DNA from 2 places in the Mesorhizobium sp. B2-1-3A genome. Region 2 is predicted to be linked to the other one. Evidence: riboswitches for the same ligand, from Rfam matches in the RefSeq annotation. Region 2 holds a riboswitch; the other holds the start of a gene.
The links. Region 2 has a riboswitch for cobalamin ahead of FJ977_RS02280 (DUF1636 family protein). Riboswitches for the same ligand answer to the same signal wherever they lie in the genome.
Positions count from the first base shown of each region.

Region 1: another riboswitch for cobalamin. It lies ahead of FJ977_RS24775 (CbtB domain-containing protein); the one in region 2 lies ahead of FJ977_RS02280 (DUF1636 family protein).

Region 1 covers NZ_VFWK01000006.1:35,098-44,980, reverse strand. Annotated here, with positions in the region: gene metE (5-methyltetrahydropteroyltriglutamate--homocysteine S-methyltransferase) at 1-1,750, shown strand, start outside; gene FJ977_RS24790 (aromatic ring-hydroxylating dioxygenase subunit alpha) at 1,827-3,056, opposite strand; gene FJ977_RS24785 (homocysteine S-methyltransferase family protein) at 3,106-4,167, opposite strand; gene FJ977_RS24780 (hypothetical protein) at 4,186-4,485, opposite strand; cobalamin riboswitch at 4,592-4,798, opposite strand; adenosylcobalamin (AdoCbl) riboswitch at 4,964-5,053, shown strand; gene FJ977_RS24775 (CbtB domain-containing protein) at 5,098-5,307, shown strand; gene FJ977_RS24770 (CbtA family protein) at 5,427-6,173, shown strand; gene FJ977_RS24765 (ribonucleotide-diphosphate reductase subunit beta) at 6,257-7,375, opposite strand; gene FJ977_RS24760 (ribonucleoside-diphosphate reductase subunit alpha) at 7,400-9,883, opposite strand, start outside.
Region 2 covers NZ_VFWK01000001.1:445,055-466,103, reverse strand. Annotated here, with positions in the region: gene FJ977_RS02355 (pilus assembly protein TadG-related protein) at 1-845, opposite strand, end outside; gene FJ977_RS02350 (nuclear transport factor 2 family protein) at 1,219-1,605, opposite strand; gene FJ977_RS02345 (OsmC family protein) at 1,602-2,069, opposite strand; gene FJ977_RS02340 (NAD(P)-dependent alcohol dehydrogenase) at 2,106-3,116, opposite strand; gene FJ977_RS02335 (TetR/AcrR family transcriptional regulator) at 3,216-3,824, shown strand; gene groL (chaperonin GroEL) at 3,930-5,585, opposite strand; gene groES (co-chaperone GroES) at 5,648-5,944, opposite strand; gene FJ977_RS02320 (class I SAM-dependent methyltransferase) at 6,220-7,044, opposite strand; gene FJ977_RS02315 (hypothetical protein) at 7,132-7,983, shown strand; gene FJ977_RS02310 (TetR/AcrR family transcriptional regulator) at 8,014-8,640, opposite strand; gene FJ977_RS02305 (MFS transporter) at 8,766-9,950, shown strand; gene FJ977_RS02300 (D-arabinono-1,4-lactone oxidase) at 9,962-11,239, shown strand; gene FJ977_RS02295 (alanine racemase) at 11,236-12,369, shown strand; gene FJ977_RS02290 (helix-turn-helix domain-containing GNAT family N-acetyltransferase) at 12,699-13,649, shown strand; gene FJ977_RS02285 (AraC family transcriptional regulator) at 13,656-14,489, opposite strand; cobalamin riboswitch at 14,768-14,973, shown strand; gene FJ977_RS02280 (DUF1636 family protein) at 14,995-15,462, shown strand; gene FJ977_RS02275 (ABC transporter ATP-binding protein) at 15,459-16,247, shown strand; gene FJ977_RS02270 (ABC transporter substrate-binding protein) at 16,293-17,240, shown strand; gene FJ977_RS02265 (iron ABC transporter permease) at 17,240-18,289, shown strand; gene FJ977_RS02260 (MarR family transcriptional regulator) at 18,437-18,916, shown strand; gene FJ977_RS02255 (HlyD family secretion protein) at 18,913-20,094, shown strand; gene FJ977_RS02250 (DHA2 family efflux MFS transporter permease subunit) at 20,399-21,049, shown strand, end outside.

The sequences.
Region 1 (9,883 bases), on a different contig from region 2:
AGCGTTGCTGCCAAGGCTGCTCCCGGTTTACGCCGAGCTTCTCAAGCAATTGTCGCAGGCCGGTGCCCGCTGGGTGCAGATCGACGAACCCTGCCTCGTGCTCGACCTCGATGCGGCCGAACGCATCGGTCTCGAACTGGCGTATCAGAAGTTCGCGGCGGCGGCTCCCGATCTCGACATCATGCTGGCAACCTATTTCGGCGCGTTGGGCGACAATCTGGAAACGGCGCTGGCCTTGCCTGTCGCCGGCCTGCACATCGACCTTGTGCGGGCGCCGGAGCAGTTGGAACCCGTTGCCCGATTGTCGCGAAAGGACCAGGTCCTTTCGCTCGGATTGATCGACGGCCGCAACGTCTGGCGGGCCGACCTGCCCGCCATTCTCGACCGCATCCGCCCGGTCGTTGCCGGCTGGCCGCTCGACCGCATCGAGATTGCGCCCTCCTGTTCGCTTCTGCATGTCCCAATCGATCTGGAACTGGAGACCACGCTCGATGCGGACCTCAAATCCTGGCTGTCTTTCTCGGTCCAGAAGATGGACGAGCTGACGCTGCTCGCGGAGGCGCTTGTCGAAGGCAAGAGCGCGGTTGCGAAGGAGTTGCAGGCATCGGCCGAGGCCGTCCAGTCCCGCGCCACATCGCTCAAGGTGCATGATCCGCTGGTGGAAGGCCGGCTGCTGGCTGTCACGGAGCCGATGCGGCGCCGGCAGGGCGCGTTCGCCGAGCGGCGCGAGTTGCAGGCACGAAAACTTGGCCTGCCGAACTTTCCGACGACCACGATCGGCTCGTTTCCGCAGACCCCGCAAGTGCGCAAGGCGCGCTCCGCCCATGCCAAGGGCGAGTTGAGCTATATCGATTACGAGGCCTTCCTGAAGAAGGAAACCGAGACGGCGATCCGCTGGCAGGAAGAGATCGGCCTCGACGTGCTGGTTCACGGCGAGTTCGAGCGCAACGACATGGTGCAGTATTTCGGCGAGCAACTCGCCGGCTTTGCCTTCACCAAACATGCCTGGGTGCAGAGCTATGGCTCGCGCTATGTCCGGCCGCCGATCATCTTCGGCGACGTGTCGCGGCCACGTCCGATGACGGTCTCGTGGTGGAACTACGCGCAGTCGCTTACGGACAGGCCGGTCAAGGGCATGCTCACCGGGCCGGTGACGATCCTCAACTGGTCCTTCGTGCGCGACGACATCCCACGCAGCGTGGCCTGCCGCCAGATCGCACTCGCCATCCGCGACGAAGTGGGGGACCTGGAGGCGGCGGGCGCGGCAATGATCCAGATCGACGAAGCCGCCCTGCGCGAAGGGCTGCCGCTGCGCAAGTCCGACTGGCAGACCTATCTCGACTGGGCGGTCGAGTGCTTCCGCCTGGCATCGTCAGGCGTTGGAGACGGCACGCAGATCCACACTCATATGTGCTATTCCGAGTTCAACGACATCCTCGATGCGATCAGCGCGATGGACGCCGACGTCATCTCGATCGAGACGTCGCGGTCGAAGATGGAGCTTCTCGACGCTTTCCGGACCCACAAATATCCAAATGAGATCGGCCCGGGCGTCTACGACATCCACTCGCCGCGCGTTCCGGCGGTCGGCGAAATGATCGATCTGATGACGCTGGCCCGGCAACGCCTTGCCGACGGGCAACTCTGGATCAATCCGGATTGCGGCCTGAAGACCCGCGGATGGGACGAGGTCCGTCCGGCACTGGTCAACATGGTGGAGGCGGCAAGACAGCTCAGAGCCGCGGCCTGATCGGAGCGGAGCCGCCAGCGCATCCGATGGCGGCTCCGCTATCTCATCGTCTTGACGCATTCCCAAGGGAAAGCCCTCAGGGTCGGCTGATCTCCTCGAGATACCAGCCGATATAGCGCAGCTCGTTGTACTCCATCGGCGCGATCGGTCCGGGTACGAAATAGTGCGATCGCACGCCGCGCGCGGTGTGCTCGATGATTTTCTTGTCCTCGTCGGTGGTGACCTTCCACAGCCAGGTCAGTTTCTCCAGATCGTAATCCTGGCCCTCGACCGCGTCACCGCGCACCAGCCAGATGAGTTCCATCTCGCAGGTATCAGCCGTCTTCGGAATGAAGCGGTAGATCATGCCGTGGTCGGGGTAGCAGACGAGGAAGCTCGTGCCGCCGAGATGGATGGAGGTGACGCCACCATCGTAATCGGTGAAGCGGCCCATCAGCGGTGCCACCGGCGAGCCGTCCTGGCTGCCGCTCGAAACACCATCGTAGAGCGCGTAGCGGAAAGTGTGGATGGCTTCCTGTCCAGCGGCCGAATTCCGCCAGCGGTCGCCGCTGCCGATCTCGATACCGAGCGCGCGGGTGCGTTGCTCCATCGCGGCGTTGAGCTGTTCGATCATCTCGGTCGGTTTTTCCAGAGTATGCGTCTGCGAATATTCCGGATGCGCCGGACCGCAATGATAGCACTCGACATAGTTCTCGACGGCGAGCTTCCAGTTGGCGTCAACCTGATAGGTCTCGCGATGCGCCACCCTGGCATCAGCCCAACCATACTGGCCGCAGCTGGTTCGCAGCGACTGTTCGACCGGATCGAAATCCGGTGGCATCTCGGCGAAGGAAATGAACACCAGACCTTCGGCGAGGCGGACATGCAGCTTCTTCAATCCATGCGCGGCGCGGTCGAAATCCTTCGGCATCAGGCGGGCGGCGCGCAGCGAACCGTCACTGGAATAGGTCCAGGCGTGATAGGGGCAGACGAAGGCTTTCGCATTGCCCTTCTGCCTGGTGCAGACCTCGGCGCCGCGATGACGGCAGACGTTGAGCATGGCATGGATGGCGCCATCCATGCCACGGGTCAGGATGATTGCTTCATCGCCGAGTTTGAACAGCTCGAAATCGCCGGGGTTTGGAATGACGCTGGAATGCGCGAGGCAATGCCAGTGGCGGCGAAAGACGCGTTCCATGTCGCGCTCGAAGATCGCCCGATCATGGTAGAACGCACGCATCAGGCCGTGGCCCGGCCGGTGCGCGGCCACCAGCCGGTCGATCGTATCGCCGTCGGCATGGGTTTGCTGGAGAGGATGCACGTTCATAACCCATTCCTGTCTGGCGATTTGGATGTCTGTGGTGGCCTGGTGCGTGTCAGATCTCGAGGCGCCGGCCCTTGTAGGCTTCTGGGATCGCCGCATCGCTGCCGAAGAAGGCGTGCCTGGACATGTCGGGCGAATAGCGACTGCCGGGTACGCTGCGGCCAAGCGCTTCGGCCACGGCACGGATGTGATGCGGGGCCGCGCCGCAGCAAAGCCCGATATAACGGACCCCGAGATCAAAGGCTTCCCGTGCGAATTCGGCGCATTCGTAGCGATTGCAGGTGAACGGGTCGAGCGCGGTCGGGAACGGCCGGTTGCCGGGAATGCAGGAACAGGCGCGGTCGGTCAGCGACTGGAAGGTCGGTTCCGCGTCAGTCGTGCGGTAGGGCACCGGCAGTGCGGCGACATGGCATGAGATGGCGTCGCGCACTTTGCGCACCACCGGCATCAGCGTCTTCGGCCCGCGCTGGCAGTTCAGTCCAACGACGTCGGCGCCCGCCGCCTCCAGCCGCTTGCAGGCATCGACGACCGAGACGCCGTCGAACATCTTTTCCTCACGGTGGACGGAGAGCGTGACCACGGTCGGCAGGCCGGTTTTCTTCATCACGTCGAGCGCGATCTCGGCCTCGCCGCACCAGTCGATGGTCTCGGCGATGAGGAAGTCGGCCCCCTCCTCCACCGCCCAGCCGATCTGCTCCTCGAACATGGCGCGCACGGCATCGTGGGTCTTCCTGTCGTCGGCTTCATAGGCATTGGTGTTGCAGATGTTGCCAGCCATAAGGCAATCATTGCGGTCGGCGACATCCTTGGCTATGCGCAACGCCTGACGGTTGATCTTTTCCAGAATATCCTCACGGCCGATCACCCTCAGCTTCTGGCGGTGAGCGTAATAGGTGAAGGCTTCGACAACCTCCGAGCCGGCATGGACGAAATCCTCATGCAGACGTGTCACCGCGTCCGGATGTTCGAGAACCACTTCCGGTACGAACGGGCCGGCCTGCAGATAGCCGCGACGTTCGAGTTCGAACAGATAGCCTTCGGCACAGATGACGGCGCCGGCGTCGAGACGTTCGAGCAGGCCGCGCTTGGCCGTGAGAGTAGATTTTGCAGACATGATTTCTTTCCTCGGCACTTAGAGATTGCGGACGCGCGACGGCCAGGCGCTGGTTCCGGCGACGACGGCAAGCAAGGTGCGCAGCCGCAAGACGTCCGGATGCAGATGGCCGCAGCGGTCGATCAGCGCGATCTTTTTCAAGGCCGCGGCCTCCAGATCGGCGTCATGCGGCACCGACAGCAGCCAGTCGGAGAACACTTCTTCCGGTGGCGGCAGCGGCGAGACGGCGCGCATCGTCGCCGCATTGACGCGACGCACCGTGCGAGGGCGTTGCGGTCTGCCGGGCGCGAGCCCCGGTATTTCATTGTGCGAATCCATGTTCGTCCTTCTTTGCAAGGACTGAACCTGGTGGTGATGGAGGAAAGCCACGGTCGGCGCTGAGGCCGGTCCGCATCTACCTCTTGACCGCCCACCGCGATCAGTCGAGTTCAAATCTGTTCGAGGCTGGTTTCCGGGCTCCGAAGGGGTCTTTTTGGACCGGTTCCGACACCTTCCCAGGCATTTGCCCAGTGGTCTGTTGTCGGAACGCACGCTTCGCTACCGTTGCGGGGGCAGCGCCGGAATCTCACCGGCTTCCCAATTATCCCTCCGGCCGAATCGACTGAAGGGCACCTTGAACCCCACGATATAAGCACCTGCTCGCCAAGGCCGTCCACACGGAAACGACACGGTCGGGGCGGAAAGCCGATAGAGCACCGACACGAGGGCCTCGTTCCGGCAGGTCGAACACATTCCCGTGTGATCGATCACATCTCGTTGACAGTAACAGCGCCGGCTGAATAGGCTGGCGTCAGAGTTACGGGTTTGGAAGCCGGTGAAATTCCGGCACGGTCGCGCCACTGTGATCAGCAATTGTTCTTGCTGAAAGTCAGGCCTTCTCCCGTGAAAATGGTTTCGATCAACGGGACGCTGAATCCCAGGAGAGCCTTAATGTCCAATACCACCTTTGCACCAACCTACGGTCCGGTTCCGATCCCGGCGAAAGAGCTTCTTCCGTGGGCGATCTTCGGCGGTCTCTTGTGCCTGCTTGCGATCTATTTCGTCGGCGCGGAAGAAGGTGCCACCTCGATGATTTCGGGCATGTATGTCCATGAATGGGTACATGACGGTCGCCACCTGCTCGGCTTCCCTTGCCACTAAGAGTTGGCCATTGAGAGCTGGCCATCCCGAAGGGATGCCGTCCTGATCATTTGTTTTAGCGCGTGACAGCAACCGAAAGGCCGGGGGCTTTTCGAGGTCATGCTTCGGGGATCATGAACATGGTTGGTAGTCTTCTGCTGCGCGGCATGCTGGTCGGCATCGTCGCAGGGCTTCTCGCATTTGGTTTTGCCAAGATCTACGGCGAGCCGCAGGTCGACCGGGCCATTGCCTTCGAGGAACAAACCGCCCAGGCCGCTGGCGAAGCGCCCGAGCCTGAACTCGTCAGCCGTCCTACACAGGCCGGGTTCGGCCTCCTGACCGGCGTGCTGGTCTATGCCACGTCGATCGGCGGGCTGTTTTCGCTGGTCTTCGCCTACACCTATGGCCGCATCAGCAGCCTGGGACCGCGCGCCACCTCCGCAGTACTGGCCCTGGCAGCCTTCGTTTCAATCGTTCTGGTTCCGGACCTAAAATATCCCGCCAATCCACCTTCGGTCGGCAATCCCGACACGATAGGGTCGCGGACAGTGCTGTTCTTCATCATGCTGGTGATCTCCATTGCCGCATTGACGGCGGCGGTCGGGCTGTCACGAAGGCTTTGGGCACAGTATGGCCCTTGGAACGCAACGATCATTGCGGGCGCGGCATTCATCGCGGTCATAACGGTCGCCATGTACGTGCTGCCAACCATCAACGAAGTGCCGGAGAAATTCTCGGCCGATCTCTTGTGGCGCTTCCGTGTTGCCTCGCTTGGCATCCATATGGTGCTGTGGACCACCATCGGTCTTGTCTTCGGCGCCATCGCCGAGCGCAGCTTCGCCGATCAGGGCTCGCGTTCGGCGTCCTCTCGTCCTGCCTTGCGTTAAATACGTTCCGAAGGTTGAGGAGGCTGTATAGTGCGGCGCCCTTCATGGCCGCCGTTCTATCGTTCGCGAATAGCTGCGAGCTGTTAGTCCCAGGCTAGCGCACCGCCATTCTGGTATTCGATGACGCGGGTCTCGAAGAAGTTCTTTTCCTTCTTCAAGTCCATGGCCTCGGACATCCACGGGAACGGATTCTCGACCTCGGCGAAGACCAGTTGCAGGCCAAGCTGGGCGCAGCGGCGGTTGGCGATAAAGTGCATGTAGGTTTCGCAGAGGGCCGCATTGAGGCCAAGGAAACCGCGCGGCATCGTGTCCCGTCCGTAGGCGGCCTCGAGTTCGGCCGCCGTGCGGATCATGCCGCGCACCTCCTCCTGGAACGCCTTCGTCCACAGATGCGGATTCTCGATCTTGATCTGGTTGATGACGTCGATGCCGAAATTCAGATGGATGGATTCGTCGCGCAATATGTACTGGTACTGCTCGGCGATACCCACCATCTTGTTGCGGCGGCCAAGCGACAGGATCTGCGCGAAGCCGGTGTAAAACCACATGCCCTCGAAGATGACGTAGAAGGCGACGAGGTCGCGCAGGAACGACTGGTCGGCCTGCGGCGTGCCGGTGCGAAAATCCGGATCGTCGAGATGCTGCGTGTGCTTGAGCGCCCAGGCCGCCTTGTCGGTGATCGACGGCACCTCACGGTACATGTTGAACAGCTCGCCTTCGTCCAGGCCGAGGCTTTCGACGATGTACTGGAAGGTGTGCGTGTGCACCGCCTCCTCGAAGGCTTGCCGCAGCAGATACTGCCGGCATTCCGGGTTGGTGAGATGCCGGTAGATCGCCAGCACGATGTTGTTGGCGACCAGCGATTCCGATGCGGCGAAGAAGCCGAGATTGCGCTTCAGCATGCGCCGCTCATCCTCCGTCAATCCGTCCTTCGACTTCCACAGCGCGATGTCGGCCTGCATCGACACTTCGGTCGGCATCCAGTGATTGTTGCAGCCGTTGAGGTATTTTTCCCAGGCCCAGCGATACTTCAGGGGCAGCAGCTGGTTGACGTCGGCACGCGCGTTGATCATGCGCTTGTCGTCGACACGAACGCGGCCGCCGCCGCGTTCGATGAGACCAAGGCCGGTGGCATCGGCGAGCGGAGGCTCCGTCGGCGCGGGATGGCGGGCGGCGGTGGTTGGTTCTGACCAATCGAGCATTTTTTCTTCCTGTTCTTTTGCTGCTTACTGGCAGGCTTCGCATTCGGGATCGTCGACGGCGCAGGCCTTGCCCCAGGCGGCATCCTCACTGATGACGATTGGAGCGGCTGCAACGGCGGCAACCGACGACACCGCATTGAGCTTTCCGTCGGTGCCCTTGAGCGTCGATTTCTCGACATGCGAGGCCGAGCGCGAGCGCAGATAGTAGGTGGTCTTCAGGCCCATGCGCCACGCCAGCCGGTAGAGTTCATCGAGCTTCCTGCCGGAGGGATTGGCGATGTAGAGGTTGAGCGACTGCGACTGGTCGATCCATTTCTGGCGCCGCGACGCCGCCTCGATCAGCCAGGCGGAGTCGATCTCGAAGGCGGTGGCGTAGAGCGCCTTGAGGTCGTCGGGCACGCGGTCGATCTGGCCGACCGAGCCATCGAAATATTTGAGGTCGGAGACCATCACCTCGTCCCACAGGCCGCGGGCCTTGAGGTCATGCACCAGCGCGGCATTCACCACGGTGAAGTCGCCAGACATGTTCGATTTGACGAACAGGTTCTGGTAGGCGGGCTCGATCGACTGCGCGACGCCGCAGATATTGGAAATCGTCGCCGTAGGTGCGATCGCCATGGTGTTGGAGTTGCGCATGCCGGTCTTCCTGACCCGCTTGCGCAGGCTCTCCCAGTCGAGCGTCGATGAGCAATCCATGTCGCCCTTCGCGCCGCGCGCGTCCGACATCAGCCCGATCGAGTCGATCGGCAGCACGCCTTTCGACCAGAGCGAACCTTCGAAGCTGGGATAGCGGCCGCGTTCGGCGGCGAGATCGCAGGAAGCGGAAATCGCGTTGTAGGCGATCGCCTCCATGCTGATGTCGGCGAAGGCTATCGCCTCGGGCGAAGCATAGGCAATCCGCAGCGCCTGCAGCGCATCCTGGAAACCCATCAGGCCGAGACCGACCGGACGGTGGCGCAGATTGGACTGCCGTGCCTCGGGGATGGTGTAGAAATTGATGTCGATGACATTGTCGAGCATACGCATCGCCGTACCGGTCGTCCGCGCCAGGTGATCGAGGTCGAGGCCTTTCAGGGTGACGTGGTTGGCGAGATTGACGGAACCCAGATTGCAGACGGCGACCTCGTCCTTCGAGGTGTTGAGCGTGATCTCGGTGCACAGGTTCGAGGAATGCACGACGCCGACATGGCCTTGCGGCGAGCGGATGTTGCAGGGGTCCTTGAAGGTGATCCAGGGGTGCCCAGTCTCGAACAGCATGGTCAGCATCTTGCGCCACAGGTCGAGCGCGCGAACCTTCTTGAACACCTTGACACCGCCGGCGGCGGCCTTCGCCTCAAAGGCTTCGTAGGCCACCTTGAAGGCCGTGCCGTAGAGGTCGTGCAGGTCGGGCGTTTCATCAGGCGAGAACAGCGTCCACTCGGCATCGGCTTCGACGCGGCTCATGAACAGGTCCGGCACCCAGTTGGCGGTGTTCATGTCATGCGTGCGGCGGCGGTCGTCGCCGGTATTTTTCCTCAGGTCGAGGAACTCCTCGATGTCGACATGCCAGGTCTCGAGATAGGCGCAGACCGCGCCCTTGCGTTTTCCGCCCTGGTTGACGGCGATCGCCGTGTCGTTGGCGACCTTCAGGAACGGCACGATGCCCTGGCTCTCGCCATTGGTGCCCTTGATGTGGGCGCCGAGGCCACGCACCGGCGTCCAGTCATTGCCGAGCCCGCCCGAATATTTGGCGAGCAGCGCATTGTCCTTCACGGCCTTGAAGATGCCGTCGAGATCGTCGGCGACCGTGGTCAGAAAGCATGAGGACAGCTGCGGCCTGAGCGTACCGGAATTGAACAGCGTCGGGGTCGAGGCCATGAAGTCGAAAGACGACAGCAGGTCATAGAATTCGATGGCGCGCGCCTCGCGGTCGATCTCTCTGATGGCAAGCCCCATGGCGACGCGCATGAAGAAGGCCTGCGGCAGTTCGAAGCGCTTGCCGCTGGCGTGCAGGAAATAGCGGTCGTAGAGCGTCTGCAGGCCGAGGAACTGGAACTGCAGGTCGCACTCCGGCTTCAGCGCGGCGCCGAGGCGGGCGAGATCATAGCGGCCAAGTTCGGGATCGATCAGTTCGGCCTTGATGCCGGTGGACATACATTGCGGGAAATAGGAGGCGTAGCGGCTCGCCATCTCGGCATGCGTCGCCTGTTCCGCCCTGCCGGCGACAAAACTCAGCGCCTCGCGCCGCAGCCGGTCGAGCAGCAGGCGGGCGCTGACGAAGGCATAGTTCGGTTCGGTCTCGACCAGCGTGCGCGCCGCCAGGATCGGCGCCAGCGACAATTCATCCAGCGTGATGCCGTCATAGAGGTTGCGCCTGGTCTCGGTGAGGATGGTTTCAGCTGAAACCGCTTCCAGGCCGGCGCAGGCCTCGTCGATGACCCGACGCAGCCGCGCCTCGTCGAGCGGCGCCAGGCTGCCGTCGTCCGCCTTGACCTTGAGCACCGACGACGACGCGTCCGCCACGCTCGC
Region 2 (21,049 bases):
AACGTCCAGGTCGGCTGCGACCAGGACGCTGTACAGCCAGCGGCCGCAGCTGCGTTCATTGTCGCGGTCTGGTCCCACGCGAAGTCGATGTTGGTGCCGGTCGTATTGGTCGGAGCAGAAGGGGCGGTCGTCGCCGACAGGGCGGCCACGGTTGAAAAGCGGGCCACGGCGGCCGTGACCGCGGCATTGCCGGCCAGCGGGTCAGGGGTCGATTTCTTGGTGATCACCGCAGCCGCCCCGCCTGGGCCGGTGATGCCATTGCAGGGCTGGCTTGGAGCCGCGGCGGAATTATAGTTGACGCCGATCGCCGAAATGCTGGTGCCGCAAGGTACGGTCACCGTGTTGTTGGAAGAGACGGTGCATTTCGGCGCCGAGATCGAGGTGCCGCCGCTCAGCGTCACGCCGGTCTGCGTGCCGTCGAGCGCGAGCATGCATCCGGGCGTCTGTGGTTGCGCGCCGACCTCGGCCACCGAATTGGCGTAGATCTGCAGCTGCTGGCGATCGTTCAGGATGCGGGCCAGGAACAAGGTCCTGTAGGTGTTGACCGACACCGAAACGGCGTTGACGCCGGCTGTCCTGGGGGAGGCAACCAGGCTGACCTGGACATTGGCGGCGGCGACGCCGTTGAGCACCGCGACGCCGACAGCTGTGGCAGTCATCTGGTCGGTGGACTTGTTGGCATTGTAGGCGAGCGCGCCTGCATAGGCCGACAGGTCGGCAACGCGCTGATTGTCGGCCTGCTGGACCAGCGCGGCGCCATATTCGGTCACCAGGGCGGCCATGCCGATCAGGACCGGCATTACCAGTGCCGAGATGATCAGGATGTTGCCGTCGCGGTTCCGCAAAAATCGCCGGAAAAATTGCATCGCTGGTTACCCGACACCACACGCTCGAGCAGCTTCGCCTTGCTCTCACCCTTTAGTAATGGCGAATGTGTTAAGAAATATTGTCCGGCAGTCTTTACAGGATCACGGAGAATTGATGGAAGTATCTGATTTTATTGACGAAACAGACCGAGGAATAGTCGGCCGTTATCCTTGATGGCAGGGAGGCGCGCAAGGCGGCGCATCTTCGCCATCGCGCCGTGCCACGAATTGTCGTGTCGCACGCCTGGTGCGGGGAGCAGCGCGGTTTAGCAGATCCGCTCTCCTGTATTTGTCGTCATCCGGTTCCTGATGCAAGGCCGGCAGGAAATCTTCTGTGGGGTGGCCCGACGCTCTACCCCTTCACATAGCCCATCGCCTCGACGATCCGTCCGTGCGCGACGCGCATCAGGTTGACGCCGCGCAGTGAGTTGCCGTCGGCCATCCAGTAGCACCAGCGGATGGTCGCGCGGTCGCCGGCGACGAAAGTCTCTTCGATGTCGAAGCGCGTGCCCGGCCCGGTGGCGATCGCCGACCACAGTTCGACGCAGGCGGCCTTGCCGGCGCGACGGGCACCGTCCGGCGCCGGCGTGGTGTTCTCGATCACGCAGTCCTCCGCCACCAGTTCGTGGAGCGCGGACGGATCGTGGCGCTGGAACACGTCGTTGTAGCGCTGCATGATTTCGGCCGTTTCGCTGGAGCGCTTTGCGGTGGCGATGTCGATGATGACTTCCCTGGTCATTGGATGGGTTCCTTCCTTTCGTGGTCAATGGCGGCGTCGACGAGGTCGGCCTTCAGCGAGATCGTGGCGACGCCGGCCAACGCCCGTGAGACGAGGCAGCCCGCCTTGGCCGATTGCGCCAGCCGCTCGAAGTCCTCAGCCGCCAGGCCGGCGACGCTTGCCTGCGTCTTCAGTTCGATACGGGTGATGGTCGGGCCGGCTGTCGTGGCGCGGAGATGCACCTGTGCGATCGTATGGATGCTGCCGGGCGTGCGGCCTTCGCTGTCGAGGACGGCGGCAAGCGCCATCGAGAAGCAGCCGGCGTGCGCGGCCGCGATCAGTTCCTCCGGATTGGTGCCCGGACCATTGTCGAAACGCGAGGGGAAGGAATAGGCGCCCTCGAACACGCCGCTGCCCAGCCGCAGCCGGCCGGCTCCTTCCTTTAGCGTGCCCTGCCATTGGGCTGATGCTTCGCGGATTGTCATGGCTGATACTCCTCTCTGGTTTGGGGAATGCTGCTATCACGCGCCGTCGATGACGACCTTGCCGAAGACGTCGCCCTGCCGGAAATGGCGGTAGGCCTCGCGCGCATCGGTGAACGGGAAGATCCTGTCGATGATCGGCTTCAGCCGATGCGCGGCGACGGCGGCGAGCATCGTTTCCAGCCCGTTGCGGCTGCCCACGAACACGCGGCCGATGGTGGCAAGGCTGCGTTGGTAGACGGCGGCTGGAATCTCCACCGATCTGCCCTTCTGGTCCTGCACGGTGAGCAGCACGATACGCCCGTAGAGAGCGCTGGCGATCAGCGATTGACCAAAGGTCGCCGGGCCGCCGGTCTCGACGACCAGATCGATTCCGCCGGTCTGCTCGCGCAGTTTCATGCCCCATTGCGGCGCGTTGGCGGTGGCGATGACGAGATCGGCGCCGAGCGCGCGGAGCCTGTCGGCCTTCTCGGTGCGCGAGGTGATGGCGGCGACACGGCAGCCCATGAGTTTGGCGAACTGCAAGGCAAACAACGCGACACCGCCCGAGCCGATGGTCAGAACCCATTGTCCGGGCCTTGGAGCGTCCGCGCCCGTTAACGCGCTCCAGGCCGTCAGCCCGGCGCAGGTGAGTGTCGCAGCCTCATGCCAGGAGAGATGCTCCGGCAAGCGGACCGCCCATTGCTCGTCGAGCAGGGCGAATTCGCTTAGCATGCCGTCCAGCGTGCAGCCGAGCTGGTCGACCACGCCCGGATGCATGCGGCCGTCGATCCAGCGCGCGAAATAGCTGCCGGTCACGCGATCGCCGACGGCAAAGCGGGTGACGGCATCGCCGATGGCGACAACTTCACCGGCCCCGTCGCTCAGCGGAACGACGCCCTGGCGCGGCGTCAGCGGATAGGTGCCGTTGAGGATCATCGTGTCGCGCCGGTTGAGCGAGGTGGCGTGAACGCGCACCACGATCTCATGCGAGTTCGGCCGCGGCTGCGCCCCGTCGCGCATCACCAGGCATTCGGTGCCACCGGACCCTTCAAGACGATAAGTTCGCATGTCGGCTTCCTCTAATATATAGACTGATCTACATATTATGTAGACCGATTGTCATATTAGGTGCAAGGCCTATAATGACCGCTGCTGACAGAGGTTGACATGGCGAACGACACCCGCACCCGCATACTCGAGACGACGGCGCTGCTGCTCCGGAAGCGCGGCTATCACGGCACCTCGCTCAACGACATATTGAGCGCCAGCGGCGCGCCGCGCGGCTCGCTCTATTTCCATTTTCCCGGCGGCAAGGATCAGCTGGTCATCGAAGTGACGCGTGACAGTGTCGCCAAGGTGACGGAGAGGCTGGGCGAGGCGCTGGCCGCTGAAAGGGATCCGGCGGTGGCCGTCCATCATATCTACCAGTCGGTGGCGCGCATGCTGGAGGACAACCAGTTTTCGCTTGGCTGTCCGATCGCACCGGTGGTGCTGGACTCGCCGACCGACGTGCCTGAGCTGGCGGATTTGTGCCGCTCGGCCTTCGAGCAGTGGATAGGCCTTCTGCGGGAGGCCTTCGTCAGGGCAGGGGTGCCCGAGCGCCGCGCCCACGCTTTGGCATTGCTGGTCGAATCGTCGCTGGAAGGGCTTATGGTGATCGCCCGTGCCACGCGCGACCGCGCCCCGTTACACGCGGTCGCTGATGAGGTGGCGGCGCTGATTGAAGGCGCGGTGCTGGCTGGAGAGGTGGCGCAGCAAGCAGAGACCGCCGCATAAGAGAGCTATTACCGGCCGGGCCAACCGCACAACAAAAAGGGCGGCATCGCTGCCGCCCTTCCGTATGCATAAGCCAGGTGGCTCATGGGCGTGCTTATGGACTTCTTAGAAGTCCATGCCGCCCATGCCGCCCATGCCGCCGCCGCCCATGCCGCCAGGCATGCCGCCGCCAGCCGACTCCTTCTTCGGAGCCTCCGCGATCATGGCTTCGGTGGTGACGAGCAGGCCGGCGACCGAGGCCGCGTCCTGGAGAGCGGTGCGCACGACCTTGACCGGGTCGACGATGCCCATCGCGATCATGTCGCCATACTCGCCCGACTGGGCGTTGTAGCCGAAGGTCGCGCCCTTGTTCTCAAGGATCTTGCCGGCAACGATCGAAGCTTCCGCACCGGCGTTCGACGCGATCTGGCGGGCCGGAGCCTGCAGTGCGCGACGCACGATGTTGATGCCAGCAGCCTGGTCGGCATTGGCGCCGGCAGCCTTGATGTTGGCCGAAGCGCGCAGCAGGGCCACGCCACCGCCGGCGACGATGCCTTCTTCCACGGCCGCGCGGGTCGCGTTCAGGGCGTCATCAACGCGGTCCTTCTTTTCCTTGACTTCGACTTCCGTCGCGCCGCCGACGCGGATCACCGCAACGCCGCCCGCCAGCTTGGCGAGACGTTCCTGCAGCTTTTCCTTGTCGTAGTCCGAGGTGGTCTCTTCGATCTGCTGCTTGATCTGGGCAACGCGGCCCTGGATCTCGGCCTTCTTGCCGGCGCCGTCGACGATGGTGGTGTTCTCCTTGGAGATCGACACCTTCTTGGCGCGGCCGAGCATGTTGAGGCCAACATTCTCGAGCTTGATGCCGAGGTCTTCCGAAATGACCTGGCCACCGGTGAGGATGGCGATGTCTTCCAGCATGGCCTTGCGGCGATCGCCGAAGCCCGGTGCCTTGACGGCGGCGATCTTCAGGCCGCCACGCAGCTTGTTGACGACGAGCGTGGCCAGAGCCTCGCCTTCGACGTCTTCCGAGATGATGAGCAGCGGCTTCGAGGTCTGCACGACGGCTTCGAGAACCGGCAGCATGGCCTGCAGGTTGGAGAGCTTCTTCTCGTGGAGCAGGATGTAGGCGTCCTCGAGATCGGCAACCATCTTGTCGGCGTTGGTGACGAAGTAGGGCGAGAGATAGCCGCGGTCGAACTGCATGCCTTCGACGACTTCGAGTTCGGTCTCGGCGGTCTTGGCTTCCTCGACGGTGATGACGCCTTCGTTGCCGACCTTCTGCATCGCTTCCGCGATCATCTTGCCGACCGACTCGTCGCCATTGGCCGAGATCGTGCCGACCTGGGCAACTTCCTCGGAGGTCTTGATCTTCTTGGCAGCCTTGCCGAGAGCCGCGACGACTTCGGTGACGGCCAGATCGATACCGCGCTTCAGGTCCATCGGGTTCATGCCGGCGGCAACCGCCTTGTGGCCTTCCTGGACGATCGACTGCGCCAGAACGGTCGCGGTCGTGGTGCCGTCGCCGGCGATATCATTGGTCTTCGAAGCGACTTCGCGGACCATCTGCGCGCCCATGTTCTCGAACTTGTCCTCAAGCTCGATTTCCTTGGCGACGGTGACGCCGTCCTTGGTAATGCGCGGGGCGCCGAACGACTTGTCGATGACGACGTTGCGGCCCTTGGGGCCGAGGGTCACCTTCACCGCGTCGGCGAGGATGTTGACGCCGCGCAGCATGCGCTCGCGGGCATCACGGGAGAATTTTACGTCTTTGGCAGCCATTTTTAAGCTCCTGGCAGGGGCTTGGGGTAAGCCCGGAATTCAGTTGACGGTGAGGCCGATAATCAGCCGATGATGCCCATGATGTCGGATTCCTTCATGATCAGAAGGTCTTCGCCATTGAGCTTGACTTCGGTGCCCGACCACTTGCCGAACAGGATGCGGTCGCCAGCCTTGACGTCCAGGGGCACGAGCTTGCCGCTTTCGTCGCGGGCGCCGGAGCCGACGGCGATGATCTCGCCTTCCTGCGGCTTTTCCTTCGCCGTATCCGGGATGATGATCCCGCCGGCGGTCTTGGATTCGGATTCGACCCGGCGAACGACCACGCGGTCATGAAGCGGGCGGAACTTCGACTTTGCCATTTTTTCTTCCTCGAATGAGAACGGTGAGAAACAGTTCCTCCGTCCGGCGAAGCCGGACATATGGTTAGCACTCACCAAGGGCGAGTGCTAACGTGGCGCTGAAATAGGCCGCCGACCTGCGAGAGTCAAGGCGCACGGGAAGGGGCAGTCATGGGAAATTTTTCTCGCGCTGACCGGCGGTGCCGAAAAATCCCGGTTGCCGCGCGAACTCCCGTTCGAATGCAGTCCTGTCAAGCGGAACCCGGTATCCGAGGCACAAGCCATTTTCCGGAGTGTCAAGATCGAACCACGGGTTGTTCTTCCTGCCGGCGCCTCGGCGATTCAAGCACCAGAAGCGGGCAGCGTTCGGCCAGCGGGTAAGAGCCGCTCGGCACGACGCGCACCTGGTCGAACCAGGCGCTTGCCTCATCCAACAGCGTGGAAAGCGTCGCAAAACTGTACCTGGTTTCGGAACCTGCATAGACGTCGATCGTGTTGATGGACACCATGCTCCATCCCGTCCGTGCGGCAAGGGCTTCGCGATCCGGAAACAGCCTGTCGAATGTTGCACGGATTGCCTGTACTTTGACGGTATTGTCGCCGTCGTCCGTCGTGCATGCCATCGCGATGCGCCATTTGAGCGCGTGAAAATTCTCGACCCCGCCAGCCAGCACCGAAGCTTCGATGTCGAGCAGATCGTCCGCCGCTTCCGGCCGGGCGAAAACCCGGATCGCCGCGCGCTTGCCGGGCTTCAGCACTCTTGCGATTTCGCCCAGCAGCGCATGGCGGGCGGCTTTGGAATCGACTGCCGACAGGCAGCCGTCGCCGATGACGGCGTCGAAACTGGCTTGTTCCAGGGGGAGGCTTAGCCAATTGCCGGCCATCGCCCTTCGCGAGGCGTTGTCGCCCGCCCACACGCCGGAAATCATGGTTGCCGATTGATCGATCGCCAGCATCGACCTGCCCAGGATTGCCAGTTCGGGTGTCACGCCGAGCAGAAGGACATCGGCATTCCCGAGACCAAGTTCGCGATCGAATATGTCGACGGTTTCCGCGGTCGGCCGGAGCGGGGCGTCCAGGAGCTTCCAGTGCCGATGATAATTATCCCAATGATTTGGCATTCAAACCCGTTGGAGCCCAGGAAGGTCTGGCATCGAGCGATGAGAGCCGCTTAATGGAAGCGGGCATGGAAGCCAAGGGGAATTGCTGTGTCGCATATCGTCGTCATAACGCATGAGCATGACCGGTTCCTGGGCAAGCGCAATCTTATGTTGCGGAGGGGCAGCCCCTATCTGCTTTTCGATGTTCTGGAACAACTGAAGCGGCGCGGCCATTCGGTCCGGATCCAGCAAGGCCCATCGAAGATATACAATGCCGATATCGCGGTTCTGCACGTCGATGCGACAGTAACGCCCGCGGACCATGTCGACTATGCCAAGGGCTTTGCGTTCTGCCTCAATGTCGGGGCGTCCGATATCTCGAAACGGCGGATCAGCGGGGCTCTGATATCGGAAGGCGACGCCTGGCAGGGCCCGGTCATCGTCAAGAGTGACCTCAACAATCGGGGTATTCCGGAGACACTCCTCAACCGGCGATCGAGGCGCGCCGGGAAGCCGCCGCCTTTTCCGCATCTGCCAACCTTGCAACCCTATGAGGTCTATGGATCTCTCGGTGAGGTTCCGGACGGCATCTTCGGAAACGACGATCTGGTCGTGGAAAAGTTCATCCCGGAAAGAGAACCCGACGGTTTTGCGGCGCGTTTCTGGGTGTTTTGCGGAGAGCGCGAGCGCTGTACCCGCTACGTCTCGCCAAACAGCCTGGTCAAGGCATCCGAAACGATCCGGCGTGAGCCCGTCCCGGTTCCCGACGAAATGCGTGAGCGGCGGCGCGAACTCGGCTTCGACTACGGAAAGTTCGATTTCGTCCTGCATGAGGGCAGGGCCATTCTGCTTGATGCCAACAAGACTCCCGGCCGTCCCCAGAGTCTCGCGAAGATGTTCGCGGCCGGCGCCGCCGATCTGGCCGACGGCTTCGAAGGCTTCATCCGTCAGGCAAGATAGGCTAACAAGCGGCTGAGGCCGACGCTCCGTCTAAAGAAACAGCCGCAACTGGGTGTGAATGATCGACCGGTAATCCTCGATGGTGCGGCGGCTTTCCGCTTCGCCCTCCGCAAGTGCCAGGCGCACCACGCCGCCGGCGAGCTGGAAGATCAGCAGAACGATGCGTTCGAACTGCTCGTGCTTCCGCGGCTCGATCAGGCCGATGACGTGGTCGCAGAACATCCTGGCCTGGTGCCGCGTTTCGGCGATGTCGAGATTCTTGAGCGCCTTGTCGGCCTGGATGGCGTTCTGCAGATCCTGGATGGCCGGATCGCCGGCGACGCGGCTGAGGTAATCGTCAAGCAGCCGGTCGGCCGCGACGATGACGTCCTTGGCTTCGCGGACATCGGCGATGATATCAGTCAGTCGCGCGCGGCTGACCTCCGAAAACCGCTCATAGAGCATCGCCAGGATCGCCGACTTGTTGGGGAAGTAGTGATAGACTGTGGCGATCGGCCCGCCCGCCAGCATGCCGACCTCCTTCATGGTGACGGCGTCGATGCCCTTCTCGCCGATCAGCTTCATGGTCGTCGACAGGATGGCGTCGATGCGCTCGCGGCTGCGCTCCTGCTTCGGCATGCGCCTCGGTTCGGTCGCTGTTCGCCTTGCTTGTGTCATGCACCGGTCTTTCGCTCGAACTGCCAAATTCTGGTTGACAAGAAATATGATCAAGTATCAGGTCCTGAAAATGCTGACAGATTGTCAGCTTTTCTGCCGTGCGGCAAGGATGTTGGGAGGCGCCTTTGACATCTGGTGACTCGCATACCGGAAGCGGCGACTGGCTGGTCGGCAACCCGACCGGCGGCCAGCTTGCCTCCGCCCTGTGGATCGGATCGGTCGGTCTGCTCATTCTCGGTATGCAGCCGGTTTTGCTCGGCGCCCTTTATACAGAGGGCCATGTCAGCGGCGATGAATTGGCACTGGTCGCCACCGCCGAACTGATCGCCATCGCCATCGGTTCGGCGATCGTTGCAACGCTGCTCTCGGCCCGCAACATGCGCTGGAAAAGTGCGGCCCTCCTGCTCCTGCTGGCACTGGCGAATGTCTGGACCGCCTATGCCGCCGGCGCCAACATGTTGATGGCGGCCCGCGCCGTGGCCGGCCTTGCCGAAGGCGGCCTTGTCGCGGTCGCCACCGAACTGATCGCCCGCTCGCGCCGGGCCGAGCGCATCGGCGGCTATTTCGTCACCATGCAGACGCTGGCGCAGTGCCCTCTGGCCCTGCTACTGGCGCTCTATGTCATTCCAGCGGCCGGGTCGGCCGGCGGCTTCCTCGTTCTGGCGGTCGTCTGCGTCCTGTCGCTGGGGGTCGCCTTCACGGTCCCCGCCGACTATGCCGATCTGCCCAAGGACGAGGATCTGGCCAATGTGCTGACGGTTCCTTCGATCACGGCGTTGTTGTGCATCTTCTGCTACTTCATGTTCTTTGGCTCGATCTGGGCCTTTCTGGAGCCGCTTGGCGCCCAATTCGGCATCGACGGCCGCACCGTTGGCCTGATCGTATCGGCCAGCCTCGCGATGCAGGTTCTGGGCGCGATGACCGCGACCGTGTTCGAGGCCCGCATCGACTATCGCCTTGCCATAGCGGCAATTGGCACCGTCGCACTTGTCGCCTCGCTCATCCTCGCCAGCGGACCCGGCCTCACCACGTTCTGGGTCGCCGCCCTGGTCATGGGTTTTATTCTCCTGTTCATCGTGCCCTATCAGATCCGGCTGACGATCACGGCGGACGAGACCCGCACGGCCGTGCTCTTGGTGCCTGCCGCGCAGCTCCTTGGCCTGGCGGCCGGGCCCGTCGCGGCGTCGCTGCTCATTGACGGCAAGGATTTTCGCCCGGTTCCGGAATTCGCTGTCGGCAGTGCCTTGGCCAGCGTGCTGCTGCTCGGCCTGTTCGTCCTCGTCTCGCGGCACCGCCGCGCCGTTGCCTGACCGGGGGTAATATGTCCAGCTGGAGCAACTGGTCGGGCTATGTCACGGCCGAGCCGCGGCTGATCGCCAGCCCCGCCGATGCCGGTGAAGTAGGTGATCTCATTCGCACCGCACCCGGCCCGATCCGTGTCGTCGGTGCCGGTCACTCCTTCACGCCGCTGGTGAAATCGCAAGGCACCATCCTGTCCCTGGAGAAACTGGAGGGGCTGGTCTCGCATGACGCTGAAAAGCATCAGGCGCGCGTGCGGGCGGGCACGCGGCTTGGTTCGCTCATGCACATCCTGCAGGATATCGGCCAGGGCCTGCCCAATATGGGCGACATCGACCGCCAGGCGATCGGCGGGGCGCTGGGAACCGCGACCCATGGTTCGGGACCGACGCTCGGCGCCTATCACACGCAATTGGAGACGGTGCAGATCGTCGACGGGTTTGGCAAGGTTCGCGACTTCACCAGGGCAGGGGATCAGGACACGATCCACGCCATAGGCGTCGCGCTCGGTGCCTTCGGCGTCATGAGCGAAGTGACGTTGAACAACATTGCGACCTACAGGCTGCGCCGCCGCAAATGGGTGCTGCCGATCGCCGACATGCTGCGCGATTTCGAAACGATGATGAGCACGCACCGGTCGGCCGAATTTTACTACATCCCGTTCTCCGGCCATGCGCAGTTCATCGCCAGCGACTTGAGCGACGCGGCGACCACCGCGCGTCCTACCGAGAATGACGAGGCCGGACTGCGGACACTGCGCCGGCTGCGCACCGGGCTAGCCTGGCTGCCGTCACTGCGCCGCCGGCTGATCCAGGGCGCCGTCGCCAAGGTGCCGGCCGAGGACTATGTGCAGGACTGGCTCAATGTCTATGCCAGCGACCGACAGACCAGATTCAACGAGATGGAATATCACCTTCCGTTCGAGGAAGGACCGAAGGCGCTGGCCGAAATCATCGAGCTGACCGAAAAGCGCTTTCCCGAAGTCTATTTCCCAATGGAGGTGCGCAGCGTCGCGGCCGATCAGTTCTGGCTCTCGCCCTTCTACAACAGGCCGACCTGTTCGATCGCCATCCACCACGACGCGGCGAACGATCCGTTGCCGTTCATGCAGGCGGCAGAGCCGGTCTTTCGCAGATATGGCGGCAGGCCGCATTGGGGCAAGATGCACAGCCTGAAGGCGGCGGACTTCAAGAAGCTCTATCCGCGCTGGGACGATGCCATGGCGGTGCGCCGCGACATCGATCCGCGAAACCGTTTCGTCTCGCCCTACATGGCTGGCTTGTTCGGCATCGAACCATGAGCGCCTATTTCGCCACTCTATCGCAGGCGCTGAAGCAGGCCGGTATCTTCCAGCCCTGTCTGGTGCTGGACCGCGACCGGCTGGACAGCAACATCGCCCTGGTGAAGGACAGGCTTGACCCCAGCCTTGCCGTGCGGCTGGTCGACAAGTCGCTCGCTTGCCTGCCGCTGCTTTCGCATATCGGCAAGACGCTTGGAAGCGATCGCTTCATGACTTTCCATCCGCCGATCAGCGCGGCGGTGCTGAAGGCGTTCCCGCATGCGGATCTGCTGTACGGCAAACCAATGCCGGTCAGCGCGGCAAGAGCGGTGCTGGTGAAGGGCGACGCCGACTGGTCGCGTGTCTGCTGGCTGGTCGACAGCGACGAAAGACTGGCGGAATATGGCGCTCTGGCCGCCGATCTCGCTATCGAGCTGCGTATCGCCTTCGAGGTCGATGTCGGCCTCCATCGCGGCGGGTTTGCCCGCCCGGCCGAGATCAAGGCGCTGACGGTGCCGAAGGGCCTGTGTTGCGAAGGCATCATGGCCTATGAGGCGCATGCGCCGGAAATCCCCGGGCTGTTTGGCGGTGCTGCCAAGGCGTTGATGAAAGCCTCGGCGCTGGCGGCAGATTTCGTCGTGGCACTCGAACCGGATCAGCGCCGCATCCTCAACATCGGCGGCTCGAAGACGGCGCTGCTGCATGGCGCGGGCGTTGCCAACGAAGTCTCGATCGGCTCGGCTTTCGTCCTGCCCAGCGATTTCGACAAGCCGGGGCTCAACGGATTCCAGCCGGCCGCCTTCATCGCCACCCCGATCCTCAAGGCGGCCGATGCGGCGCTGCCAGGCCCGGTCTGGTTCTCGAAGGCCTTGCAGGCGCTCGGCCTCTTCCCGCGCAAAGGCTGCTATCTCTATGGCGGCAAGTGGATGGCCGAAGCGGTGTTCCCGGAAGGAATGAAACCAAACGGTCTGATGGGGTTTTCCTCCAACCAGCAATTCATGAGCTTGCCGGCAACAGCGCAGGTGAAGCCGGGGGATTATGCCTTTCTGAGGCCGACGCAGAGCGAGGCTGTGCTGCAGCAATTCGGGCCGATCGCGGTATTTTCTGGCGGCAAGATCGTTGATCGCTGGCCGGTGTTGCCGATGGGTTGAGGGGCGCCACTGCGGTCGTGATTGGCGCACCGACCCCGCGATGTCGTCATTCTAGGGCGGAGCGACGCGAAGCGGAGCGCAGACCCTAGAATCCATGCCCCCTTCCGCTATGCAACGAAATGGATTCTTGGCGCCTAATGCAGACACATGAAGCCCGTTCTGCGGCGTGGCGCGCTTCGGCCACCGTCACGGAATGGATTCCAGGGTCTGCGCGCGTCGCTTCGCTCCTTGCTCCGCCCTAGAATGATGAAGTTGTGAGGTGCGTTGGGTCAACCATTTTATTGACTCAGTCAACCAAATGATCAATCCTGTGCGGACAGGAGATGCCCATGACGATTCACCATCAGCCCGGTAACGAAGCGCCCAACAAAGACCTGATCGACGCGGTGCGGGCTTTCAACCGCTTCTACACCCGCCAGATCGGGCTGCTCGACGAAGGGCTGCTGAAAAGCGCCTTCTCGCTGACCGAGGCGCGCGTGCTCTACGAACTGGCGCACCGCGACGGTCTGACCGCGACCGACCTCGGGCGCGACCTCGGTCTCGACGCCGGCTATGTCAGCCGTCTGCTGAAGAAGTTCGAGCGCCTTCACCTCATCTCCAGGTCGACGATGGTTTCGGACGCCAGGCAATCGTCGATTGCGCTGACGCTGGCGGGCAGGAATGCCTTCGCGCCGCTGAACAAGGATTCGCACGACCAGGTCGCGGCGCTCCTCGATCGGCTGCCTGCGTCGGAGCAGGACCGGCTGGTGAAATCCATGCGGACGGTCCAGGCTCTGCTGGGTGAAAGCGCCGAGCCAAGGATCCCTTATCTGTTGCGGCCGCTGCAGGTCGGCGACATTGGCTGGATCATCCGCCGGCAAGGCATGCTCTACGCGCAGGACTATGGCTGGGACGAAACCTATGAGGCGCTGGTTGCCGAAATCCTCGCGGCATTCGTCAAATCCTTCGATCCGAAATGGGAACGAAGCTGGATCGCCGAGCGCGATGGCGAGGTCGTCGGCTCGGTCTTCGTCGTGCGCAAATCGCCCAAGGTGGCGAAGCTGCGCCTGCTCTATGTCGAACCTTCGGTGCGTGGCCTCGGCATCGGCAGGCGGCTGGTCGAGGAATGCATCGGCTTTGCCCGTGCGAAGGGCTACAAGACGCTGACCTTGTGGACCAACGATATCCTGATAGCCGCCCGGCACATCTACCAGGCGGTCGGCTTCAGACTGACCGAGGAAGAACCTCACCACTCCTTCGGCAAGGATCTGGTTGGCCAGACCTGGGACTTGGAATTGTAGTGCCGGTCAATCCTTGATCGGCACCCAGATCTCTAGCCCGCCATCGCCGCTGCGCGGATCGAACTCCGGACCGTAGCGTTCGAATTCCGGCGCGTCCGCTATCTCGTGCCCGGAGGCCGGCAGCCATTTGTTCCAGATCGTGTTGACGGTGCGGCGGATGGTCGAGATGTGCTCGCGATGCGCAAACACCGCATATTTCTGGGCGGGTATGCGCACGCGGCTGAGTTCCCTTGGACGGTCGGAAAAATCGGTGACCTCGACACCGGCGACGTAGTCGAAATTGCCGGCATCGTCGCCGTTGGCGCAGACGCCGTAGGCGACGTCGCCGGTCTCGCCTGGAATGTTGCCGATATAGGGACCGAAGCGTTGCCACTGCATCGGAATGGCGGCGCTGGTTTCACAGGTGTAGCGTTCGCCGAGCCCAGCGATCGGCAACGGCCGGCTGGTCTCGAAGCGCGGTGGTTCGAGGGCCGAAAGAAAGGATTGGTCCATCAGGATCGGCTCCACGAGGTCGAGGGTCTTGGTCGAGCCTCGCGCGCGCACCATCTCCGGCGTGGTGCCGAACTGTTCGCGGAAGGCGCGGGTGAAAGCCTCATGCGAACTGTAGCCGGCATCGAGCGCCACCGAGAGGATGTCGGGCGCTCCGCCGGCCAGCCTGCGCGCCGCCTCGGTCAGCCTGCGTGCGCGCATGTAGCCCATGACCGAGCGGCCGGTGGCGGCGCCGAAGGCGCGCGTCACATGAAAGCGCGACACGCCGCTGCTTTGGGCGACATCGTCGAGCGAGATCGCCTCCGGCAGATGGCTCTCGACAAACCACAGCGCTTTCTCGGTCGGGTTCATGGGTTCCTCGCATTGAGCGGATCATCTTGCGGCCTTCGCGCGCGGCAGTTTGATCGAAATTGCGCTTGCCGTGCAATCCGGACGGCAACGCTCCGCGGCCAGCCGCATCTCCAGGAGCGAGACTGGCTCGCTGTCTTCTTCCGGCAGCAAGCCCTCACTTGACGTCCCCGCGCGGCATGATCTAAGATGTAATGTAATTACATAACATGTACAATTTGAGCGCCGCCGCGGGATCGACAATGCACCGAGAAATCCGTTGCGAAGCAATTGGGGGAAAACTACGATCGAGTGGTGATGGTCCCCGAGTCGAAAGGCGAGGGGTGAAAAGGGAACACGGTGAGACCCAATAGGTCGAAGCCGTGGCTGCCCCCGCAACTGTAAGCGGTGAGCAAGATCCGAAATGCCACTGGCCGGCAAGGCTGGGAAGGCAGGATTGCGCAACGACCCGCGAGCCAGGAGACCTGCCATCACTGAGTTGACCGGACGGGGTGTGCCGGGAGGAAACGTGGACGTCGGTCTTGTCTGCCGGCTCGCCAACATCCTTCCGTCGCCAGTTTTGGAAAGTGACGGAAAGTTGGACGGCGCCATCGATCACCGCATCATCGTGTGCACGCTTTGCCGTGACGTTCCGACCGGCATCCGGTCGGGCGAAAGCCTGTGCGCCGACTTGCGCTCCCGGCTCTCGGCCCACGATGAACCCGCCGTGTCGCATGGCTTCACGATCGAGGGCGTCGAATGCATGGCGGGCTGCGCACGGCCGCTGACGGTAGCCTTCCAGGCGCCGGGCAAGGCCACCTATCTCTTCGGCTCCATCGATGCCGAGGCCGACGCTGGCGATCTCGTGCGATTTGCCTGGCTTTACGCCTCGCTCGCCGACGGCTGGTGCAATTCCGGCCAACGTCCGCCGCGACTGGCCGGCAAGACGCTGGCCCGCATCCCGGCGCCGGGCAAGCTGGCGGGTGATAGCCGATGACAATGCCACTCCTCGAGGCGCGCGACCTGGGTGCCGTGGCGAATGGCCGGAATCTGGTCCATGCGGTCAGCCTTTCTATCGCCACCGGCGATCGTCTCGCCATCATCGGCCCCAATGGCGCCGGCAAGACGACGCTGCTGCGCATGCTGTCGGGCATGCTCAGGCCAAGTTCGGGCGAGGTGAAGCTTGGCGGGCGACGCCTGGACAGGATCTCGACAGCCGAGCGGGCCCTGCACATGGCCGTCGTCGGCCAGACCGACCAGCCGGATCCGCGGCTGGCGGTGATCGACTATGTCGAACTTGGCCGCGTTCCGCATGCCGGCCTGAGGCGCAGGAGCGAGGAGCGTGACATCGTGGTGGACGCGCTGCGCCGGACCGGCCTTCTGCCGCTGCTTGGCCGCACCATTGGCTCGCTGTCTGGCGGGGAGCGCCAACGCGCCCAGCTGGCGCGCGCCATTGCGCAGCAACCGAAAGTGTTGTTCCTCGACGAGCCGACCAACCATCTCGACCCGCGTGCTCGCGGCGAGCTTCTCGAACTCGTCGCCGGCTTCGGCATGACGGTGATCGCGGTGCTGCACGACTTGGCCCTGGTGGCGCCGTTCGCCACCAGGGTCGCGGTGATGAACGAAGCGCGGCTGCACGCGTTGGCCGCACCGCGCGAAGCGCTGACGCAACAGCTGATCCGCGAGATTTTCGGCGTCGACGTGTTTCGCCTGCGCCACCCCACCGAGGACCGTGAACTGACGGTGTTCGATGTTCCGAACCGCGCCGCGCCGCCATCCTGATCGAACCATCCCTCATCAGCACTGTTCAACCAAGGAGCAAAATCCGTGAAACGTCTCGCCTTGTCGCTCGTCTTTTCCTTGCTGGCCTCTACCGCCTTCGCTTTCCCCGTCACCGTCGACAGTTGCGGCAAGCCGCTGACCTTCGACGGGCCGCCCAAGCGCGCAGTCATCCATGATCTCAACATGGCCGAGATGGCCTTCGCGCTGAAGCTGCAGCCGTCGATCGTCGGCCTGACCGGCATCACCGGATGGTACAAGGTCGGCCCCGAATTCAAGGCCGAGCAGGGCTCTATCCCGGAACTCGCGCCCAAATACCCGACGCTCGAGAACCTGGTCGCCGTCGAGCCCGATTTCTTCTTCGCCGGCTGGTACTATGGCATGAAGCCGGGCGGCGACGTGACGCCCGACACGCTCGCCCCACATGGCATCAAGACACTGGTGCTGACCGAGAGCTGCGTCCATCTCGACAAGAACCGCCCGGCGGCTTCCATGGACCTGCTCTATGACGATGTTGAAAAGCTGGGCAAGATCTTTGGCAAGGAGACCGAGGCGCAGAAGCTTGTCGCCGGCTGGAAGGCGCAACTCGCCGACATCACCACGAAGGTCGGCGACGCCAAGGGAACCCGCGTGTTCCTCTATGATTCCGGCGAGGACAAGCCGTTCACCGCCGGAAAATTCGCCATCCCCAGCGCCATGATATCAGCCGCCGGTGGCGACAACATCATGGCCGACATGGACACCAGCTGGGGCAACACGGACTGGGAAACAGTGGCCTCGCGCAATCCGCAATTCCTCATCCTGCTCGACTACCAGGATGGCGGCGGCTACAGGAAACTGCTCGATTTCCTGAAGGCGCATCCGGCGATGAAGGAGACGGACGCGGTCAAGAACGAGCGTTTCGTGGCCCTTCGCTATGCCGAACTGACGCCTGGACCGGCAAACATCGAGGCGATCGCCAAGATCGCCAAGGCGATGCATCCGGAAGCGTTCTGATGCTTCTTGCCCCAGGGCAAAAATCCGGCGCGCTTTCGGGGCACAAGGCATTCGCGCTGGCCATGGTGGCGGGCACGGTGGCGGTCGTCGCCCTCGTGCTGCTGTCGATAGCCTATGGTTCGACGCTGATCCCGCTGACCGACGTCATCGCCTCGCTTGGCCATGCCGTCGGGATGCATGAACACCAGGTGTCGGGCCCGGTCGGCAAGATCGTCGTCGATCTCAGGCTGCCGCGCACGATCCTGGCGGTCTGTGTCGGTGCCGGCCTCGGTATAACAGGTGCTTTGCTGCAGACGGTGACCCGCAACGATCTCGCCGATCCTTTCCTGTTCGGCCTGTCGTCGGGGGCCGCCGCCGGCGCTGTTTCCGTCATCACCGTCTTCGGCGACAGTTTTGGCATCTGGACCTTGCCGGTCGCCGCCTTCACCGGCGGCATACTGGCCGCCTGCATCGTCCTGCTGCTGGTCGCACGGGTAAGGGGGCAGGGACCGGAGCGGCTGATCCTCGCCGGCCTTGCCGTCTCCTTCCTGTTCACGGCATTGACCAATTATCTGGTCTTTGCCGGAGACCAGCGTGCGGCCCATTCGGTGCTGTTCTGGACGATGGGCGGGCTCGGGCTGGCGCGCTGGGATAATGTCTGGCTGGGCGCCTTGGGAGCCGGCACGATCGCGGCCTACGGGCTGTGGAACCACCGCAGGCTGGACGCCTTCCTAGCCGGTGAAAGTGCTGCCGAAAGCCTTGGCGTGCCGGTGGCGCGCATGCGCAGAGCGACGTTTCTCATTGCGGCCTTCTCGACGGCAATTCTCGTCTCGGTCGCCGGCGTCATCGGCTTTGTCGGATTGATGATCCCGCATCTGTCGCGGCCGCTGGCCGGCCCCTTGCATCTGCGCCTGATCGCAAGCTGTGCATTGTTCGGGGCGGTGCTCTTGCTGGCAAGCGATCTTCTCGCCCGGACGCTGCTGCCGCCGCAGGAACTGCCGATAGGCATCATCACCAGCTCACTCGGTGCCTTCTTCGTCGTCACGCTGGTCGTCCGAAACCGCCTGTGAAAAGGCCGATTCCTGCCTGGCCGGCTGTCTCCAGCGGTTCACTGATTGCCAGCCGCGATCGCGTTGCAAGACCGCCATGCACATTTGCCGGCTTCGGCCGTCACGTGACATCTTGAATAGTAAGCACGCTTATTATATGTATCGCTCATGGTTTCTGATGGCATAGATAGACTGGGCTTTTTGATCCACGACGTGCAACGTCTGCTGCGCAAGCGCTTCGAGACGCGTGCCAGCGGGCTTGGCCTTTCGTCGGCGCAATGGCGCCTCATGGTGCGTGTCGCCAAGGAGGCAGGCGTTACCCAGGCGCGGCTCGCGGAACTGCTCGAAATCGAGCCGATCAGCGTCTCGCGCCTCGTCGACCGGATGGAGGAGGGCGGCTGGATCGAACGCCGCGCCGACGCCGCCGACCGCCGCGTGCGCATGATTTTCCCGACAGCCAAGGCGAGCGCCGCCTATGCCGAGGTCAAGAGCCTCGCCGGCGAAGTCTATGAGGAATCGCTTGTCGGCGTTTCGCCCGAGGACCGCCGCGTCCTGATCAGGGCGCTCGATGTAATCGTGCAGAATCTGACGGACGGCGAGGCTTCGTCGCTTGAAAAGGTAAAGAGTGCGGAAGGCGCAGCAGCATGAATGCGGTAGCCAAGGTCGACGAAAACGCCCCCAAGGTCGAGATGGAAGCACCGGCCCAGCCGGTTGCCGCCCCTGTCGCGGTCGCCCCGCCCGTAGTGCCGGTGCCGGCGGCGCCAAAGAAGAAGCGCCGCATGGGCCGCTTCTTTTTGATGTTCGCCTTGCCGGCCGCGCTGATCATCGGCGGCGGCTATGTCTGGGTGACCGGTGGGCGCTATCAGGAGACGGAGAACGCCAATCTGCAGCAGGCCAAGGTGTCGATCGCCTCGGACACGGCAGGCCGCATCGTCCAGGTCGCCATATCGGACCATCAGTTAGTCAAGCAGGGGGATCTCCTGTTCGCAATCGACCCCGAGCCTTACCGGATCGCGCTCGCCCAGGCCGACGCCGCGGTTGCCGCGGCACGCCTCAATGTCGAGCAACTGCGTGCCGCCTACAGCCAGTCGATGGCGCAGGAGAAGTCCGCCAGCAGCGAGGTCGACTACGCCCAGTCGCAATATGACCGCGCCGCCGATCTCGCGCAGAAGGGCATCAACGCCAAGTCGTCGCTGGATCAGGCCCGCAACGACCTCGACAAGGCAAAGCAGCAGGTCGCCGTCGCCCAGCAAGGCATTGTCAGTGCCAAGGCAGCACTTGGCGGCAACCCCGACATCGAAACCGACAAGCATCCAACCGTGATGTCGGCGCTCGCCGCGCGCGACAAGGCCGCCTACGACCTGGCGCAGACCACGGTCAAGGCGCCCGCCGATGGCGTCATCTCGCAGGCCTCGTCGTTCAAGGTCGGCCAGTTTGTCGGCTCCGGCACGCCGCTGTTTTCGCTGGTCGAGACCGGCGACACCTGGATCGATGCCAATTTCAAGGAGACCCAGCTCACCAACATGAAGCCGGGCCAGAAGGCCGAGATCGTGGTCGACACCTATCCGGGCAAGACCTTCGAGGCGACGGTCAAGGCGATCGGTGCGGGAACGGGTGCTGAATTCTCGCTGCTGCCCGCACAGAACGCCACCGGCAACTGGGTCAAGGTCACGCAGCGCATCCCGGTGCGCCTGGAACTCACTGATCCCGACGCCAAGATGGCGCTGCGGACGGGCATGAGCGCTTCTGTCACCGTTGACACCGGCGTTGCCCGCGGTTTCCCCGCGATATTCGGTCACGCCAAGGCTGGCGAGGCCGCGCAATAAGTCAGCGGAAGCCCGCGCGGACCAGGCGGGTGGACGTGGATAAAAGGATTGGTCTGATGGGAGGAGTGGGAAGGATCAGCGCCTGGTTCGAGCCGCGTTGCGGCTTGGCCGAATCTGAAATCTTCGACACGGACCCGTCGGTCCTCATGTTTCCGGGCGGCAGGCATCCGCTCATCAGAGACCCTCGGTCGATGTAACCCCCACATCGATAATCGCGTCCCACCGCGATGAGGCTCTCAACGGAAGGCTTTGCCGCCCGGAAACCCTATGTACACGTTTTTGTTACCGGCTGGAAGTTCCGCGGATGAGCACGCCCGAATCCTTCAAAGAAGTGCCGCATCGCGGCCTGATCACGGTCGCGCTCATGCTGGCGACCGTCATGCAGGCGCTCGACACCACGATTGCCAACGTCGCCCTGCCGACCATGACCGGCGATCTCGGCGCCTCTCCGGACAACATCAACTGGGTGCTGACGTCCTACATCGTGGCCGCCGCCATCATGACGCCGGTCACCGGCTGGCTCTCCGACCGCTTCGGCCGCAAGGAGCTATTCCTGACGGCCGTGGTCGGCTTCACCATCTTCTCCATGCTGTGCGGCCTGGCATGGAGCCTCGAAACCATCGTGCTGTTCCGGCTGATGCAGGGCGTGTTCGGCGCCGCAATCGTGCCGCTGTCGCAGACCTTCCTGCTCGACATCAACCCCAAGGAGCGTCACGGCCAGGCCATGGCCATCTGGGGCGCCGGCATCATGCTGGGACCGATCCTGGGCCCGACGCTGGGCGGCTGGCTGACCGAGAATTTCAACTGGCGCTGGGTGTTCTTCATCAACCTGCCGGTCGGCATCGTCGCCTTCATTGGCATGGCCGCCTATCTGCCGGCCGTTGCCCGGCGGGTGCGCAGCTTCGATTTCTTCGGCTTTGCCATGATATCGCTCGGCGTCGGCGCGCTGCAACTG